DNA from 4 places in the Streptacidiphilus sp. EB103A genome. Region 1 is predicted to be linked to each of the others. Evidence: riboswitches for the same ligand, from Rfam matches in the RefSeq annotation. Region 1 holds a riboswitch; each other region holds the start of a gene.

Region 1 (3,599 bases):
CTTAAGAATTTCTGACGCCCCAGTGACAGCTCTGCGCCCACCGCCGTCTCAGACAACGGGACAGGTGGGGATTGGCCATGCAGCAACAGGGGTAACCGGAAGCCACTCTACCTCTCCCGGAGCGCGGCGCCGCACACGGCCACAGCTGACGCACAGCAGAGATAAAGCGAAGCCGGGACGGCCCCGAAGGGACGTCCCGGCCTGCCCGCGATTATGAGGGGTGAATTTCAGCCACCCGCGACGGCGGGAATGATCGAGACGCCCGCGCCGTCCGGAGTGGCCGTTTCCAGGCCGTCCGCAAAGCGCACGTCGTCCTCGTTCACATACACGTTCACAAAGCGGCGCAGCTTGCCGCTGTCGTCCAGGATCCGGCCGCGGATGCCGGTGTGGTTGGCCTCCAGGTCGTCGATGACCGCGGCGAGGGTGGCGCCCTCGGCCGCGACCTCGGCGGCGCCGCCGGTGTAGGTGCGGAGGATGGTCGGGATGCGGACGGAGACACTCATGCGAGGCCAGCCTCTCGGAACGAGTCAAGGGTGGGGCGGATGGTGGCGGACAGGCCGGTGGTGGGCTCCACCGCGTCCAGGGTCTTCAGACCGTCGCCGGTGTTGAGGACCACGGTCTCGGCGGCCGGGTCGAGCAGGCCGTTCTTGATCAGCTTCTGCAGCACGCCGACCGTCACCCCGCCGGCGGTCTCCGCGAAGATGCCCTCGGTGCGGGCGAGCAGCTTGATCGCGTCCACCACCTGCTCGTCGTTCACATCCTCGACCGCGCCGCCGGTGCGCCGGCAGATGTCCAGGACGTAGGGGCCGTCGGCCGGGTTGCCGATGGCCAGCGACTTGGCGATGGTGTCGGGCTTCTGCGGCCGGATCACGTCGCGTCCGGACTTGAAGGCCACCGAGACCGGGGAGCAGCCCTCGGCCTGGGCGCCGAAGATCTTGTAGGGCTTGTCCTCGACCAGGCCGAGGGCGATCAGCTCCTTGAGCCCCTTGTCGATCTTCGTCAGCTGGGAGCCCGAGGCGATCGGGATCACGATCTGGTCCGGCAGCCGCCAGCCGAGCTGCTCGCAGATCTCGTACGCCAGGGTCTTGGAGCCCTCGCCGTAGTAGGGGCGGAGGTTGACGTTGACGAAGCCCCAGCCCTCGCCGGCCGGGTCGCCGATCAGCTCCGAGCAGAAGCGGTTCACGTCGTCGTAGTTGCCCTGGATGCCGACCAGCTCGCCGCCGTACACGGCAGCCATCACGATCTTGCCCTGCTCCAGGTCGTGCGGGATGAACACGCAGGAGCGCAGCCCGGTCCTGGCCGCGGCCGCGCCGACCGCGCCGGCCAGGTTGCCGGTGGAGGAGCAGGAGAGGGTGGTGAAGCCGAAGGTGCGGGCCGCCTCGACGGCGATCGCGACCACGCGGTCCTTGAAGGAGTGGGTGGGGTTGCCGGAGTCGTCCTTGACGTACAGACCGCCGGTGACGCCCAGCTCGCGGGCCAGGTTGTCGGCCTTGACCAGCTTGGTCCAGCCGGGGTTGAGACTGGGCCGGGAGGCCACGTCGGCGGAGACCGGCAGCAGCGGCGCATAGCGCCAGATGTTGGTGGGGCCCGCCTCGATCCGGGCGCGCAGTGCCTCGGGGTCGCCGGTGGGCAGCTCGTAGGCCACCTCAAGGGGTCCGAAGCATTCGATACAGGCGAAGTCCGGGGCGAGCGGGGTGCGCGCGCCGCACTCGCGGCAGGACAGCGCGACGGCGGGTCCGAAGGATTCGGCGGTGACAACGGACTCGGTGGTTACAGCAGCCATGATGGCGAGGCCCTCTCTCCTCATCTTCCCCGCGGCGCGTCTCGCCGCAGGACGGAATTGGCACCTTCCCCACCAGGGCCTCAACAGCTTGAGCTGCGGCTTTATCTGGCAGGAGGGTTGCCGGGACTTCAACGGGCCGTTCCCTCAGTCCCTCTGGATGAGCTCTCTGGCGATCCGGGCGCCGCAGCTCGCTGCGGCTACTGCCCGGAAGGCATTTGTAGTGCCAACCGTTGTACCCGCCGTGCGGCGGCTACTGGTCGTCCCCAAGACTGTAACCGAAGCCCCGCCCACCGATCACTGGTTGTCCGCGAGGCGAGACACCCGGTACCGCCGAAGCTCCGGTATCAACATCCGAGGAGTCCCGTGCTTGACGAGGTCGCCGACTGGCTGCGCCGCCGCTCCTGGGCGGCCGCCGACCGACCACTGCCGGAGCTGCTCGCCGCCAAACGGGCGAGCGGCGCCACCGTCAGCGTGGTGCTGCCCGCGCTGGACGAGGAGGCGACCGTCGGCGGGATCGTCGCCACCATCCGGCGCGAGCTGATGGAGGCCGTGCCGCTGGTGGACGAGCTGGTCGTGGTCGACTCCGGCTCCGCCGACCGCACCGGACAGGCGGCGGCCGCCGCCGGGGCCAGAGTGGTGCACCGGGACTCGATACTCCCCGAGCTGCCCGCCCTGCCCGGAAAGGGCGAGGTGCTCTGGCGCTCACTGCTGGTGACCAGCGGCGACCTGGTCTGCTTCATCGACGCCGACCTGCGCGAGTTCGACCCCGCCTTCGTCTCCGGGATCATCGGACCGCTGCTCACCGACCCCGACGTGGCCTTCGTCAAGGCGATGTACGACCGGCCGCTGGAGACCGACACCGGCAGCATCCCGGCCGGCGGCGGCCGGGTCACCGAGCTGGTCGCCCGCCCGCTGCTGAACCTCTACTGGCCGCTGCTGGCCGGCTTCGTCCAGCCGCTCGGCGGCGAGTACGCGGCCCGGCGCACCCTGCTCGAACAGCTGCCCTTCCCCATCGGCTACGGCGTGGAGCTGGGCCTGCTGGTGGACGCCCTGGAACTGGCCGGCCTGGACGCGCTGGCCCAGGTGGACGTGGGCGTGCGGCACCACCGGCACCAGGACTCCCAGGCCCTGGGCCGGATGGCGGCCACCATCCAGCTCACCGCCCTGGACCGGCTCACCCGCAGCAACCGGCTGAAGGCGGCCGAGGACCTGGCCAGCCCCACCCTCACCCAGTTCACCCGGACCGCGTCCGGATTCACCCCCGCCACGGTCGACCTCTCGACCCTCGACCGCCCGCCGATCGCCACGCTGACCGGCCGGGACGTTTGACCCCACTCCGCACAGGCAAGGCTCTGCATCATGGTCAACGCACGCCCGTCCCCATCGCACCAGGCACGGATTCTGCTCGCCTCCAACCGCGGACCCATCTCCTTCACGGTGGAGGACGACGGCACGCTGACGCCCCGCCGGGGCGGCGGCGGGCTGGTCTCCGGCCTCAGCGCCATCGGCGACGACATCGAGTCGGTGTGGGTCTGCGCCGCACTCACCGAGGGCGACCGCGCCGCGACCCGGCAGGGCAAGCTGGGCGACCCGTCCGTACGCATGCTGGACATCGACGCCGGCACCTTCGCCCGCGCCTACAACGGCATCGCCAACTCCACCCTGTGGTTCGTCCACCACCTGATCTACAACACCCCGACCACGCCCGTCTTCGGCGCCTCCTTCCGTCGCGAGTGGGCCTCCTACGAGGCCTACAACACGGCCTTCGCCGAAGCCCTGGCCGAGGCCGCGGCGCCCGGGGCGACCGTGCTGGTCC
Region 2 (3,599 bases), on a different contig from region 1:
CGCCGGTGTTGATCAGGTCCGGGTTGCGGTCCACGAGGAAGAAGTAGCCGTCCGCGTCGAGCACGCCGATGTCCCCGGTACGGGTCCACCCGTCGGCCAGAAAGACGGTGGAGGCGCCGCTTCCCGCGTCGCCCTCGCCGTCGTAGCGGCGCTGCGGCGCGTCACTGCGCAGCTGGACGTCCCCGGCCACCCCGGGCGGAACGACCCGGCCGTCGGCGCCGACGATCCGCACCTGTGATCCCGCCGAGGGGCGCCCCAGCGACTTGGGCCGGGCCGGGTCGTAGTCGGTGCCCATCCGGCGCGGCCAGGACTCCGTGGTCGAGTAGACATTGCGGATCCGCGCGGTGCCGAACAGCTCCGCGAGCTGCGCCAGGGTGGCCGGGTGGATGGGCGCACTGGTGGTGCGGACCTGACGCACCGAACCCAGCTCGTAGGAGCCCCGGGCCGCGGCGTTGACCAGCGCGATCGCCATGGCCGGCACCATCACCACATGGGTGGGCCGGTACTGCTCGACGGCCCGCAGCAGAGCCTGGGGGCTGAACCGCGGCAGCGTCAGGACGCTGTGCGGGCTCGGCCCGAGCGGCTGGACCAGCAGCCCCTGGCCCACCGTGGTCCCCGGCGGGAGGGAGTGCAGGGCGGTGCTGGCGTCCCGCGACAGCGAATGCATCAGCGGGTACAGGATGTTGGCGTGGGTGGCGACAACTCCCTTGGGAACCCCGGTGGTTCCGGAGGTGTAGATGATCTCGGCGTCGGACGCCGGGGTGAGCGCGATCCCGTCCCGGGTGGTCGCGATCCCGAAGGTCGCCGTCGACCGTCCCTCGGCCAGCTCGGCGACGCCCGCGGACCAGCCGCAGCGAAGCCCCGCGGGGACCGCGCCCACGGCGCCGACGGCACCGGACGCCCGGAGCACCATGGCCGTCTGCTCGGCCCCGGCCGCCTGCGAGACCGGCACCGCGACCGCTCCCGTCTTGAGCACGGCGACCCAGGCCACCGCGTAGTCGATCCAGTCCGCGGTGGAGCACGGGAGCAGCACCCGGTCGCCGGGGAGCACACCGCGGTCCACCAGGCCCCGGGCCACCGCGTTGGAGGACTCCTCCCAGGCCGCCAGCGTCAGCGTGGCTCCGTCGACGACCTGGTGCGCCGTCGCGTCCGGCCGCTCGGCGGCCCGCTGCCGCAGCTGCGCGGGGACGGTCCAGTCGAGCGGACAACTGGACAAGGTGATGGGGTTGGGCGTCTCGGGGTTGGGCGTCTTGGAGTTCGCAGTCACAGCACTATCCCTCCAGCGGAGCCGACAAGCCCCCTGCTGGATCCGGGAATTCGCCCGCCACGCGCCGTCGCGTATCAGTACTCACACGCTAAGCCCGTGCCCCTGGCATTGTCTTCCGGCATATGACGGAATCTTCGGCTCCCCCTGAAGACGGACGTCCTCCGGACTACGCGCGCCCCTCAGCGGGAACCCGCACCGCCACAAAGCTCACCTCACGGCGCAGCCGGAACCCCAGTGACAGATAGAGCCTGATGGCGTTGGTGTTGGTGGCCGCCGCGTGCAGGAACGGGGTCTCGCCGCGGGCCCGGATGCCGTCCGCGACGGCGAGCACCAGCCTCGTCGCCAGCCCCTGGCCGCGGTGGCTGTCGGCCGTGCAGACCGCGCTGATCTCGGTGAAGCCCGGCGGGTGCAGCCGCTCGCCGGCCATCGCCACCAGCCGGCCCTCGCGGCGGATGCCGAGGTAGGTGCCGAGTTCGACGGTCCGGGGCAGGAACGGTCCGGGCTTGGCGTGCTCCACCAGGGCCAGCATCTCCGGCACGTCCTCCGGGCCCAGCCGGACCGCCTCGCCGTCCGGGGCGGCGGCGATGCCGTCGTCGACCAGCTGCACCCCGCGGAGGTCCATCACCGTCTCCCAGTGCGGCGGCGGCGAGCTCTCGATCCCGGCCACCGGGACCACCGTGCCCGGCCCCAGCAGCGCGGCCACATCACGCCAGGTCTGCTCGTCGGGCTCGTCCGGCAGGGCCACGAACGGCGTGACGTCCGAGGGGTAGCGGAGCACCGCCCCCCGGCGTTCGGCGAAGTGCGCGTGCGGGCCGAGCAGCGCGGCACGGGCGGGGTTGTCCAGCGGGTGACGGGGGGCGGCCGTCGACGGGGCGCTCTCCCGAAGGGACTCTGCGGGCATGGCGGGGCGGGGCCTTTCTGATCGGATCTCGCGCTTACAGGACGGCGCAGCCGTCCTGTCGGGTCATCACCTGGAGCACCCCACCGCGGACGAGGGTTGCCGGCCAGCAAGCCAGGGCTCGACGCTGACACTCATGACCACAGATCACGTTAACCTCTTGGCGACCTCCGGGCAATCCCCATCCCTCCGGTAGGCATTGGCCCCGACCGGGGGGCTCACAGCCAGGTCAGCAGCCCGTAGCCGAGCGCGGCCGCGGCCAGCCCCAGGCCGAGACTGCCGACGGCGTTGAGCCCGGCCTCGGCCACCGAGCCGTCCTCCATCAGCCGCACCGTCTCGTAGGAGAAGGTGGAGAAGGTGGTGAAACCGCCGCACACCCCGGTGCCCAGCAGCAGGCTGAGATCGGGCGCGAGGTGGTGGTGCACGGTCGCGGCGCCCAGGGCGCCGAGGACGAACGAACCGGTGACGTTGATGGCGAAGGTGCCCCAGGGGAACACGCTGTCATGGCGCCGCTGCACGGCCCGGTCGGCCAGGAACCGCAGCGGCGCGCCGAGCATCCCGCCGAGGAAGACCATCAGCACGGGCATCAGGACTTCTCCTCGCTCGGGACGGCCGGTGCGGCGGGAGCGACGAGTTCGATCTCTTCGACGGTGACCAGACTGCGAGGGCTGATCTCACGCAGCTCTGGCACAAAGGCGCGGATGCGTTCGGGGGTGTCGATGATGACCACCAGCAGCGGCAGGTTGTCGGCCAGGTCCAGCAGCCGTGAGGTGTGCACGGCCCGGGAGTTCCGGCCGAAGCCCTCCATCCCCCGGAAGACGCTTGCTCCGGCCAGCCCGGCGCGGTGCGCCCGGTGCACGATCTCGGTGTAGACGGGGCGATGGTGGAACTGCTCGCCGTCGGCGAGGTGCACGGTCAACCGCAGGGCCGGCCCGGACAGTTCCTCGCGCGGCTCGGCTGCCCGGTCGTCCTCGTGGTGGCGGTGCAGCAGCGGGGTCATCGCGAGGCTCCTTCGGCGGACGGCTCTTCGGAAGGCAGGTTCGCCGGGGGCGGGGCAGCCGCGGGCCGGCCGCCCCCGCTGCGGCGGCTGGGGCCCCGCCGCACCGGGAGCCCGGTCAGCCGCCGGACCAGGGCGATCCCGGTCCAGACGGCGGCGAGTCCGGCGATCAGGCTGGTCAGCGCATAGGCGTCGGCGAGCGAGAGGTGCCCGGTGGCGATCAGTCCGCGGGTCTCGTTCATATAGGTGGAGAAGGTGGTGAAGCCGCCGAGGATGCCGACCCCGAGGAAAGGGCGGCGGTAGCGCGAGGGCGGCCAGACCTCGACGACGTAGACCATGAGCGCGCCCAGCAGCAGGCTGCCCAGCACATTGGTGGTGAACGTCGCCCAGGGGAAGCCGCCGGCCGGAGTGGCCCAGCCGCGGGCCAGCCCATAGCG
Region 3 (3,599 bases), on a different contig from region 1:
GTCTACTCCGTGACCGGCCAGCACGACCTGGTGGCGATGGTCCGGGTACGGGCCCACGAGGACCTGGCCGAGGTCATCCCCGGCCAGGTCAACAAGGTCCCCGGGGTCGAGTCCACGGAGACCCACATCGCCTTCCGCACGTACTCCCGGCACGACCTGGACGCCGCATTCGCGTTGGGCCTGGAGGACTAGGCGCGGACCGTAGATGGTTGGGCGCGCAGTTCCCCGCGCCCCTAGCCAGTGCAACTGGGCCAGTTGCAGCCCCCTAGGGGCGCGGGGAACTGCGCGACAAGCCACCCACGACCCGCACCCGAAAAATCACGCCCGCCGCGTATCCGGCACACACCGCCCACCCTCGGTCCGGTAGGACCACTGGGCCCCGTCAGTGACCAACTCCCGCACCGCCTCGACAAACCGATCGACGTGCTCGTCCGGCGTGCCCGCACCAAAACTCACCCGAATGGCGTTCAGACTCCGCTCCCCCGGCAGCGAAGCTTCCGGCGCCCCGCACTCGGAAGGCGCAGCCGCCTCCCCGCCGAGCAGCGTCCGCACCAGCGGATGCGCGCAGAAAAGCCCGTCCCGCACCCCGATGCCGTACTCCGCGGACAGCGCGGCGGAGAAGTGCGAGCTGTTCCAGCCCTGGACGACGAAGGACAGCACGCCCACCCGCGGGTGCTCCTCGCCGAACAGGGTCAACACCCTGACCTGCGGAATCCCGGCGAGCCCGGTCCGCAGACGGTCGATCAGGTACTGCTCCCTGGCCACCAGCGCGTCGAAGCCGACCTCGCCCAGGGCACGGCAGGCCGAGGCGATGGCATAGGCGCCGATGACGTTGGGCGAACCGGCCTCGTGCCGCTGCGGGCCCCGGTGCCACTCCACCGCCACCGAGCCGTCGGTCTCCCTGGCCACGGTGCGGCTGGCGCCGCCACCCGCCAGGTAGGGCTCGGCCGCGTCCAGCCAGTCGCCGCGGCCGGCCAGCACGCCGGCGCCGAAGGGCGCGTAGAGCTTGTGCCCGGAGAAGGCGACCCAGTCGACGTCCAGTTCGCGGACCGAGACCGGGTGGTGCGGGGCGAGCTGGGCGGCGTCCAGGACGATCCGTGCGCCGTGCCGGTGCGCGGTCGCGGCCAGCTCCCGGACCGGCCAGATCTCCCCCGTGACATTGGACGCCCCGGTCACACAGACCAGCTTGGGTCCGGGCACGCTGCCCGCCAGCGCCTCCTCCAGCGCCGCCACCGCCTCCTCCGGGGAGCGCGGGGCGCGCAGGTAGCTGACGGTCAGGTCATGCTTGCGCCAGGGCAGCAGCGAGGCGTGGTGCTCGGTCTCGAAGGCGAACACCCTGGTCCCGGCCGGCAGCACGCCGGCGAGCAGGTTCAGCGAGTCGGTGGTGGCCCGGGTGAACACCACCTGGTCGTCCTCGCGCAGGTCCAGGAACTCGGCGACGGTGGCCCGGCTCTGCTCGAACAGGTCGGTGGACAGCTGCGAGAGGTAGCCCGCGCCGCGGTGCACGCTGCCGTAATAGGGGGCGTAGGCGGCGACGTCGTCCCAGACCCGCTGCAGGGCCGGCGCGCTGGCGGCGTAGTCCAGCGCGGCGTAGGTCACCTTGGCACCGCTGACCAGCGGGACCTCGACGTCGCGGCCGAGCACCGCGAGCGGCTGACACACGGTGGAAGTATTCGGGTACGCCGACACAGACCCCTCCAGGGAATCCAGTGGACCCCCGGCACAAGGCCTGATCAGAAGGGATCCGCGCTTGCCCTGCGGCATTGTTGCCGTAGGGCCTGGTCGTCACCCGGAGGCACCCCGCCACGGACGGAGGGTTGCCGGACAGCAAGCCGGGGCTGCAGCGGTCAGAAACCGCGCGCTGTCACTCGTGACCTGATCAGCACTATGCCAGAGGTCCGCCCGGTGGGCGAACCCCTGTCCGGAATCTGGGACGCTCCAATTCCCCGGGGCGCGACTCCCTGCCTACTTGTGCGTCGCCGCAGCCCAGCGGGCCAGTACCGCTGCCGCCGCGCCGGAGTCGATCGACTCCGCCGTGCGCTTCATCGCCGCCGCCAGCTGCTCGGTCAGCGGTGCGTCGGTCTGGTCCAGGGCGACCAGGGCCGAGGCCGAGTTGAGCAGCACCGCGTCCCTGACCGGGCCCTGCTCCCCCGCCAGCACCCGGCGGGCCACCTCGGCGTTGTAGCTGGAGTCGGCGCCGCGCAGCGCCTCGATGCCGACCGGGGTGATCCCCACGTCCCGGGGGTCGAAGCGGATCCGCTCGACCTCGCCGTCGCGGACCTGCCACACCGTGGAGGTCCCGGTCACGGTGAGCTCGTCCAGGCCGTCGTCACCGCGGAAGACCAGCGCGGAGGCGCCGCGCCGGGCCAGCACCCCGGCGATCAGGCCGGCCATCCTGCTGTCGAAGCAGCCCACCGCGTTGGCGCCGACCCGGGCCGGGTTGGTGAGCGGGCCGAGCAGGTTGAACGCGGTGGGGACGCCCAGGCCGACCCGGGCCGGGCCGGCGTGGCGCATCGAGGGGTGGAACACCGGGGCCGGGCAGTAGGTGATGCCGGCCTCCAGGGCGACCTCGGCCACCCTACGCGGCGTCAGCTCCAGGTTGACGCCCAGCTTCTCCAGCACATCGGTGGCCCCGCTCGCGGAGGAGGCGGCCCGGTTGCCGTGCTTGACCACCAGCGCCCCGGCCCCGGCCGCGACGATCGCCGACATGGTGGAGATGTTGACGGTCCTGGCCCGGTCCCCGCCGGTGCCGACGATGTCCACGGCCCGGCCCGGCACCTCGATCACGTTCGCGTGCGCGTACATGGAGTCGACCAGCCCGGCGATCTCCTCCACCGTCTCGCCCTTGGCCCGCAGCCCGACCAGGAAGCCGGCGATCTGGATCGGCGAGGCCTCCCCACTCATGATCCGGTCCATCGCCCAGGCGGTCTCGTCGGTCGACAGGTCGGTGCCGGCGATCAGGATGCTCAGGAGATCCGGCCAGGACCGCGCCTGCACGGGGTCGCCGCCGCCGTTCGCAGGGATCACGTTCGCCATGGCCTGGGCCTCTCATGTCCAAAGGAGTAAGGAGAGGCCCAGCCTAGCGACCGTGCAGGCCGCCCCGTGGAAGATCTCAACCGACGAGATGGGTCCGATCGCTGCGGAGCAGCGCCACCGCGGCCTCGGCCAGGGCCGCCGGGTCCACCGGCGCGGCGATGGCGGCGTCCGCGCGGCTCCAGCCGGCCAGCCAGGAGTCCTGCGGGCGGCCGATCAGGACCAGGACCGGCGGGCAGCCGTAGACCTCGTCCTTCAGCTGCCGGCCCAGCCCCATCCCGCCGACCGGGGTGGCCTCGCCGTCCAGCACCAGCAGGTCCAGCCGCCGGGTCCCCTTGGCATGGGCGTCCAGCGCCTTCAGGACGGCCGGCGCGGTGGCGCACTCCAGGTACTGAAGCTCTGCCAGGTCCGTCGCCGGGCGGTGCCCGAGCGCCAGCAGGACCTGCTCGCGGGTGCTGCGGTCGTCGCTGTAGACAAGAACGTGCAGTGCCATGGTCCGTCCCCCTGGGGATGTCCTCGGTCCGGCAAGTGATCGGGGTCACTTCGTCGTCTGCGCCGGATGCTAC
Region 4 (3,599 bases), on a different contig from region 1:
GCCGAGGGTAGGCGCTCTCGCGCCCTCCCAGTCCCACCCGCTCCAGCAGTTCCCTGGCCTGCAGCGCGGCCGACTTCCTGGAGAGGCCCCGGACGGCGACCGGCGCCTCGGTGATGTTGTCCAGCACCGTCAGATGGGGGAACAGGTTGAACTGCTGGAACACCATGCCGACCGCGGCCAGCTGCCGGGTGACCGTCCGATGGCCCAACTCGTGCAGCCTGCTGCCGTGGTGGCGGTATCCGACGATCTCGCCGCCCACCTCGACGAAACCGGCGTCGGGCTTCTCCAGGTGGTTGATGCTGCGCAGCAGGGTGGACTTGCCCGAGCCCGAGGGCCCCAGCAGCACGGTCACCTCTCCCTCCCGCACGTCCAGGTCGATGCCGTCCAGGACCAGGTTCGCACCGAAGCTCTTGCGCAGTCCGCGGATCCGTACCAGGGGCGCCAGGGTCTGCCGCTCGTCGGCCTGGTGCTCGTCCGTACTCATGACAGGCCCGCCAGTTCGCGTCCGCTCCGGCCGTTCGCGCCGAACAGCGGCACGTTGCCGCGGAACAGCTGCCAGAAGCCGGTGCCGCTGCGGCGGTTGCTGCCGCGGGCGTAGCGGCGCTCGACGAAGAACTGCCCGATCGAGAGCAGTGTGGTGAGGATGATGTACCAGAGGGTCGCGACCAGCAGCAGCGGGATGATCAGGTAGTTCTGGTTGTAGATGAGTTCGGACGAGTAGAGCAGGTCCTGCACCGCGATCACGCTGACGATGGAGGTCGCCTTCAGCATGCCGATCAGCAGGTTGCCCGAGGCCGGGATGATCGCCGGCATCGCCTGGGGCAGCACGATCCTGCGGAAGATCCTGGCCCGGCCCAGGCCCAGCGCCTCGGCGGCCTCGGTCTGGCCGTGCTCCACGGACAGGATGCCGCCCCTGACGATCTCGGAGGCGAAGGCCGCCACATCCAGGGTGAGCCCGACGTAGGCGGCGAGAATCCCGCTGAACAGGTGCGCGGTCCGCACCGTGACGAACTCGTGCCCGAACGGGATTCCCAGCGACAACTGCGGGTACAGCGAGGCGAGTTCGTACCAGAAGAGCAGCTGGACCAGCGGTGGCACCGAGCGCACCAGCCAGACGAAGCCGAAGCTCAGCGAGCGCAGCACCGGATTGCCGGACAGCCGCATGGCGGCGACCCCGATGGCGAGCAGATAGCCGGTCGACATGACCGCCGCGGTCAGCCACAGCGTCAGGACCAGGCCGTTCACGATCGACCCGTTGAGGAAGTAGCTGCCGACCACGTCCCACTGGAACCGCTTGTTGGTCAGCAGGGTGTGCACGAGCATCGCCAGCAGGACGAGGAGGGCGAGCGCGGAGACCCACTGGCCGGGGCGGCGCAGCGGGACGAGCTTCGCGGCGAGCAGCTGCCCGTCCTCGGGGCGCTCGTGCAGTGGGCGGTTGGCGGCAGGGCGGTCGGCGGCGGGCTGGTCGGCGGTGACTGGAGGCGGAGGCTCTGGCGCGACAGCGGTGCGCGCGGAGGTGTCCGGACTGCTCATGGGGGTGTGGATTCCGTCCCGTGAGGACGCGGCATCGCGCCGTGTGAGCACGGCGAGACGGCGTGAAGGGGGGCGACAGGTGCCGAGGGGGGAAGCGAGAAGTGTGCGGTCAGCAGACCGCGGACGTCCCCGGACACGGACACAGGGCACTGCTCACCCGCAGCAGATCGACGTGGCGACGCGAGTACGTACCGGCTGGCCGACGCACTGCTCTCACCTCCGCTTTCGATCTCGCGCTTACAGGACTGGGGCGTCCCGTCGGGTCGTCACCTGGAGCACCCCGCCGCGTCGGAGGGTTGCCGGTCAGCAAGCCAGGGCTTGACGCTGACGCTCATAACCAGGGAACACCGTAACCCGTCCAGCTGTTTTAGACAATGCCTATCTGTTCGATAGAGATTCGGCAGGGCCCCGAACGGCCTGCACGATCCCCAGTCGATCAGTGGGGATTGTGTTCGGCACCCATCCGGAGTTAGCGTGTGAGCAGGTTACGAGCGTCAGCAACAAGCCCTGGCTGGCTGACCAGCAACCCTCCGACGCGGCGGGGTGCTCCAGGTGACGACCCGACAGGACGGCGCAGTCCTGTAAGCGCGCAAGCTGAACCGGAGGTGTGAGCAGTGCGTCGACCAGTGGGTACGTACTCGCGTCGCCATATCGATCTTCAGCGCATCGCCAGCGCCCTCTGTCCGGCCGTCTGAGCCCGAAGCGTCGTCCTTCGCGCCGAAGCATCCCTCCCGCCTAAGCATCCCTCCCGCTGAAGCACCTCCCTCCCGCCGACTCCGCCCTGGGCCCGCCCGGCGCGGTTTCCCTTCGGCATGCCCGCCGCACCCACCACCGGGCACCCATCCGAGCAGGAAGCGACCCCCCATGTCTCACCCGCCGTCTCACCCGGAGTCTCACCCGGAATCTGCCCTCCGCCTGGCGGTAGCCCTCGACGGCACCGGCTGGCACCCCGCGGCCTGGCGGCTGCCCGACGCCCGTCCCGAGGGTCTCTTCACCGCGGCGTACTGGGCGGACCTGGTCGCCGAGGCCGAGCGCGGACTGCTGGACTTCGTCACCATCGAGGACTCCCTCGGCCTGCAGTCGTCGGCCGCCTTCGAGCCGGACCGGCGCACCGACCAGGTCCGAGGCCGACTGGACGCGGTGCTGACCGCCGCCCGGATCGCCCCGCTCAGCCGGCACATCGGGCTGGTGCCGACGGCGACGGTCACCCACACCGAGCCGTTCCACATCTCCAAGGCGATCGCCACCCTGGACTTTGTCAGCAGCGGACGCGGCGGGGTCCGCGTACAGGTGTCGGGACGTCCGCACGAGGCGGAGCTCTTCGGCCGCCGGACCCTGCCGCGGCTCACACTCGCCGACCTCCAGCGGCCGGAGGTCCAGGCCCAGGTCGCCGAACTGTTCGACGAGGCGGCCGAGTATGTCGAGGTACTGCGGCGGCTCTGGGACAGCTGGGAGGACGACGCCGAGATCCGCTCCGTCGCCACCGGACGCTTCATCGACCGCGAGAAGCTGCACTACATTGATTTCGAGGGCACGGCCTTCAGCGTGAAGGGGCCCTCGATCACCCCGCGCCCGCCCCAGGGCCAGCCGCTGGTGACCGCGCTGGCGCACCAGAGCATCCCCTACCGGCTGGTCGCCCGCTCCACCGACCTCGGTTTCATCACCCCGCACGACGCGGACGACGCCCGCGCCATTGTCGGCGAGATCCGCGCGGAGCAGTCCGCCGCGGGGCGCTCCGACGAGACCGTGCACATCTTCGGCGACCTGCTGGTCTTCCTCGACGACGCCCCGGGCGCTGCCGCCGCCCGCCGGGACCGGCTGGACGAGCTGGCCGGGGCCGCCCTCAGCAGCGACGCCGAGGTCTTCGCCGGAACCGCCGCCGACCTTGCCGACCTGCTGCTGGAGTGGCAGCGGGCCGGGCTGACCGGCTTCCGGCTGCGCCCCGCCACCCTCCCGTACGACCTGGAGCAGATCACCCGCCGACTGGTCCCGGAGCTGCAGCGCCGGGGAGCGTTCCGCACCGGCTACGAGGCGGACACCCTGCGCGGGCTGCTCGGCCTGCCCCG

Evidence for each region. Region 1 has a riboswitch for S-adenosylmethionine ahead of thrC (threonine synthase). Riboswitches for the same ligand answer to the same signal wherever they lie in the genome.
Region 2: linked by a shared signal. The riboswitch ahead of ABH941_RS26060 (GNAT family N-acetyltransferase) and the one ahead of thrC (threonine synthase) in region 1 are both predicted to bind S-adenosylmethionine.
Region 3: linked by a shared signal. The riboswitch ahead of ABH941_RS05735 (aminotransferase class V-fold PLP-dependent enzyme) and the one ahead of thrC (threonine synthase) in region 1 are both predicted to bind S-adenosylmethionine.
Region 4: linked by a shared signal. The riboswitch ahead of ABH941_RS30825 (putative leader peptide) and the one ahead of thrC (threonine synthase) in region 1 are both predicted to bind S-adenosylmethionine.

What each region holds. Positions count from the first base shown of each region.
Region 1 covers NZ_JBGCAQ010000013.1:176,499-180,097, reverse strand. Annotated here, with positions in the region: gene ABH941_RS22465 (MoaD/ThiS family protein) at 228-503, opposite strand; gene thrC (threonine synthase) at 500-1,783, opposite strand; SAM riboswitch class I at 1,801-1,947, opposite strand; gene ABH941_RS22455 (glucosyl-3-phosphoglycerate synthase) at 2,147-3,112, shown strand; gene ABH941_RS22450 (trehalose-6-phosphate synthase) at 3,143-3,599, shown strand, end outside.
Region 2 covers NZ_JBGCAQ010000016.1:114,722-118,320, reverse strand. Annotated here, with positions in the region: gene ABH941_RS26065 (AMP-binding protein) at 1-1,267, opposite strand, end outside; gene ABH941_RS26060 (GNAT family N-acetyltransferase) at 1,434-2,168, opposite strand; SAM riboswitch class IV at 2,194-2,307, opposite strand; gene crcB (fluoride efflux transporter CrcB) at 2,384-2,752, opposite strand; gene ABH941_RS26050 (DUF190 domain-containing protein) at 2,752-3,165, opposite strand; gene ABH941_RS26045 (CrcB family protein) at 3,162-3,599, opposite strand, start outside.
Region 3 covers NZ_JBGCAQ010000003.1:114,565-118,163, reverse strand. Annotated here, with positions in the region: gene ABH941_RS05740 (Lrp/AsnC family transcriptional regulator) at 1-192, shown strand, start outside; gene ABH941_RS05735 (aminotransferase class V-fold PLP-dependent enzyme) at 319-1,689, opposite strand; SAM riboswitch class IV at 1,742-1,876, opposite strand; gene trpD (anthranilate phosphoribosyltransferase) at 1,966-3,036, opposite strand; gene ABH941_RS05725 (hypothetical protein) at 3,113-3,526, opposite strand.
Region 4 covers NZ_JBGCAQ010000021.1:49,262-52,860, reverse strand. Annotated here, with positions in the region: gene ABH941_RS30835 (amino acid ABC transporter ATP-binding protein) at 1-436, opposite strand, end outside; gene ABH941_RS30830 (amino acid ABC transporter permease) at 481-1,533, opposite strand; gene ABH941_RS30825 (putative leader peptide) at 1,643-1,741, opposite strand; SAM riboswitch class IV at 1,762-1,872, opposite strand; SAM riboswitch class IV at 2,017-2,127, shown strand; gene ABH941_RS30820 (putative leader peptide) at 2,148-2,228, shown strand; gene ABH941_RS30815 (LLM class flavin-dependent oxidoreductase) at 2,398-3,599, shown strand, end outside.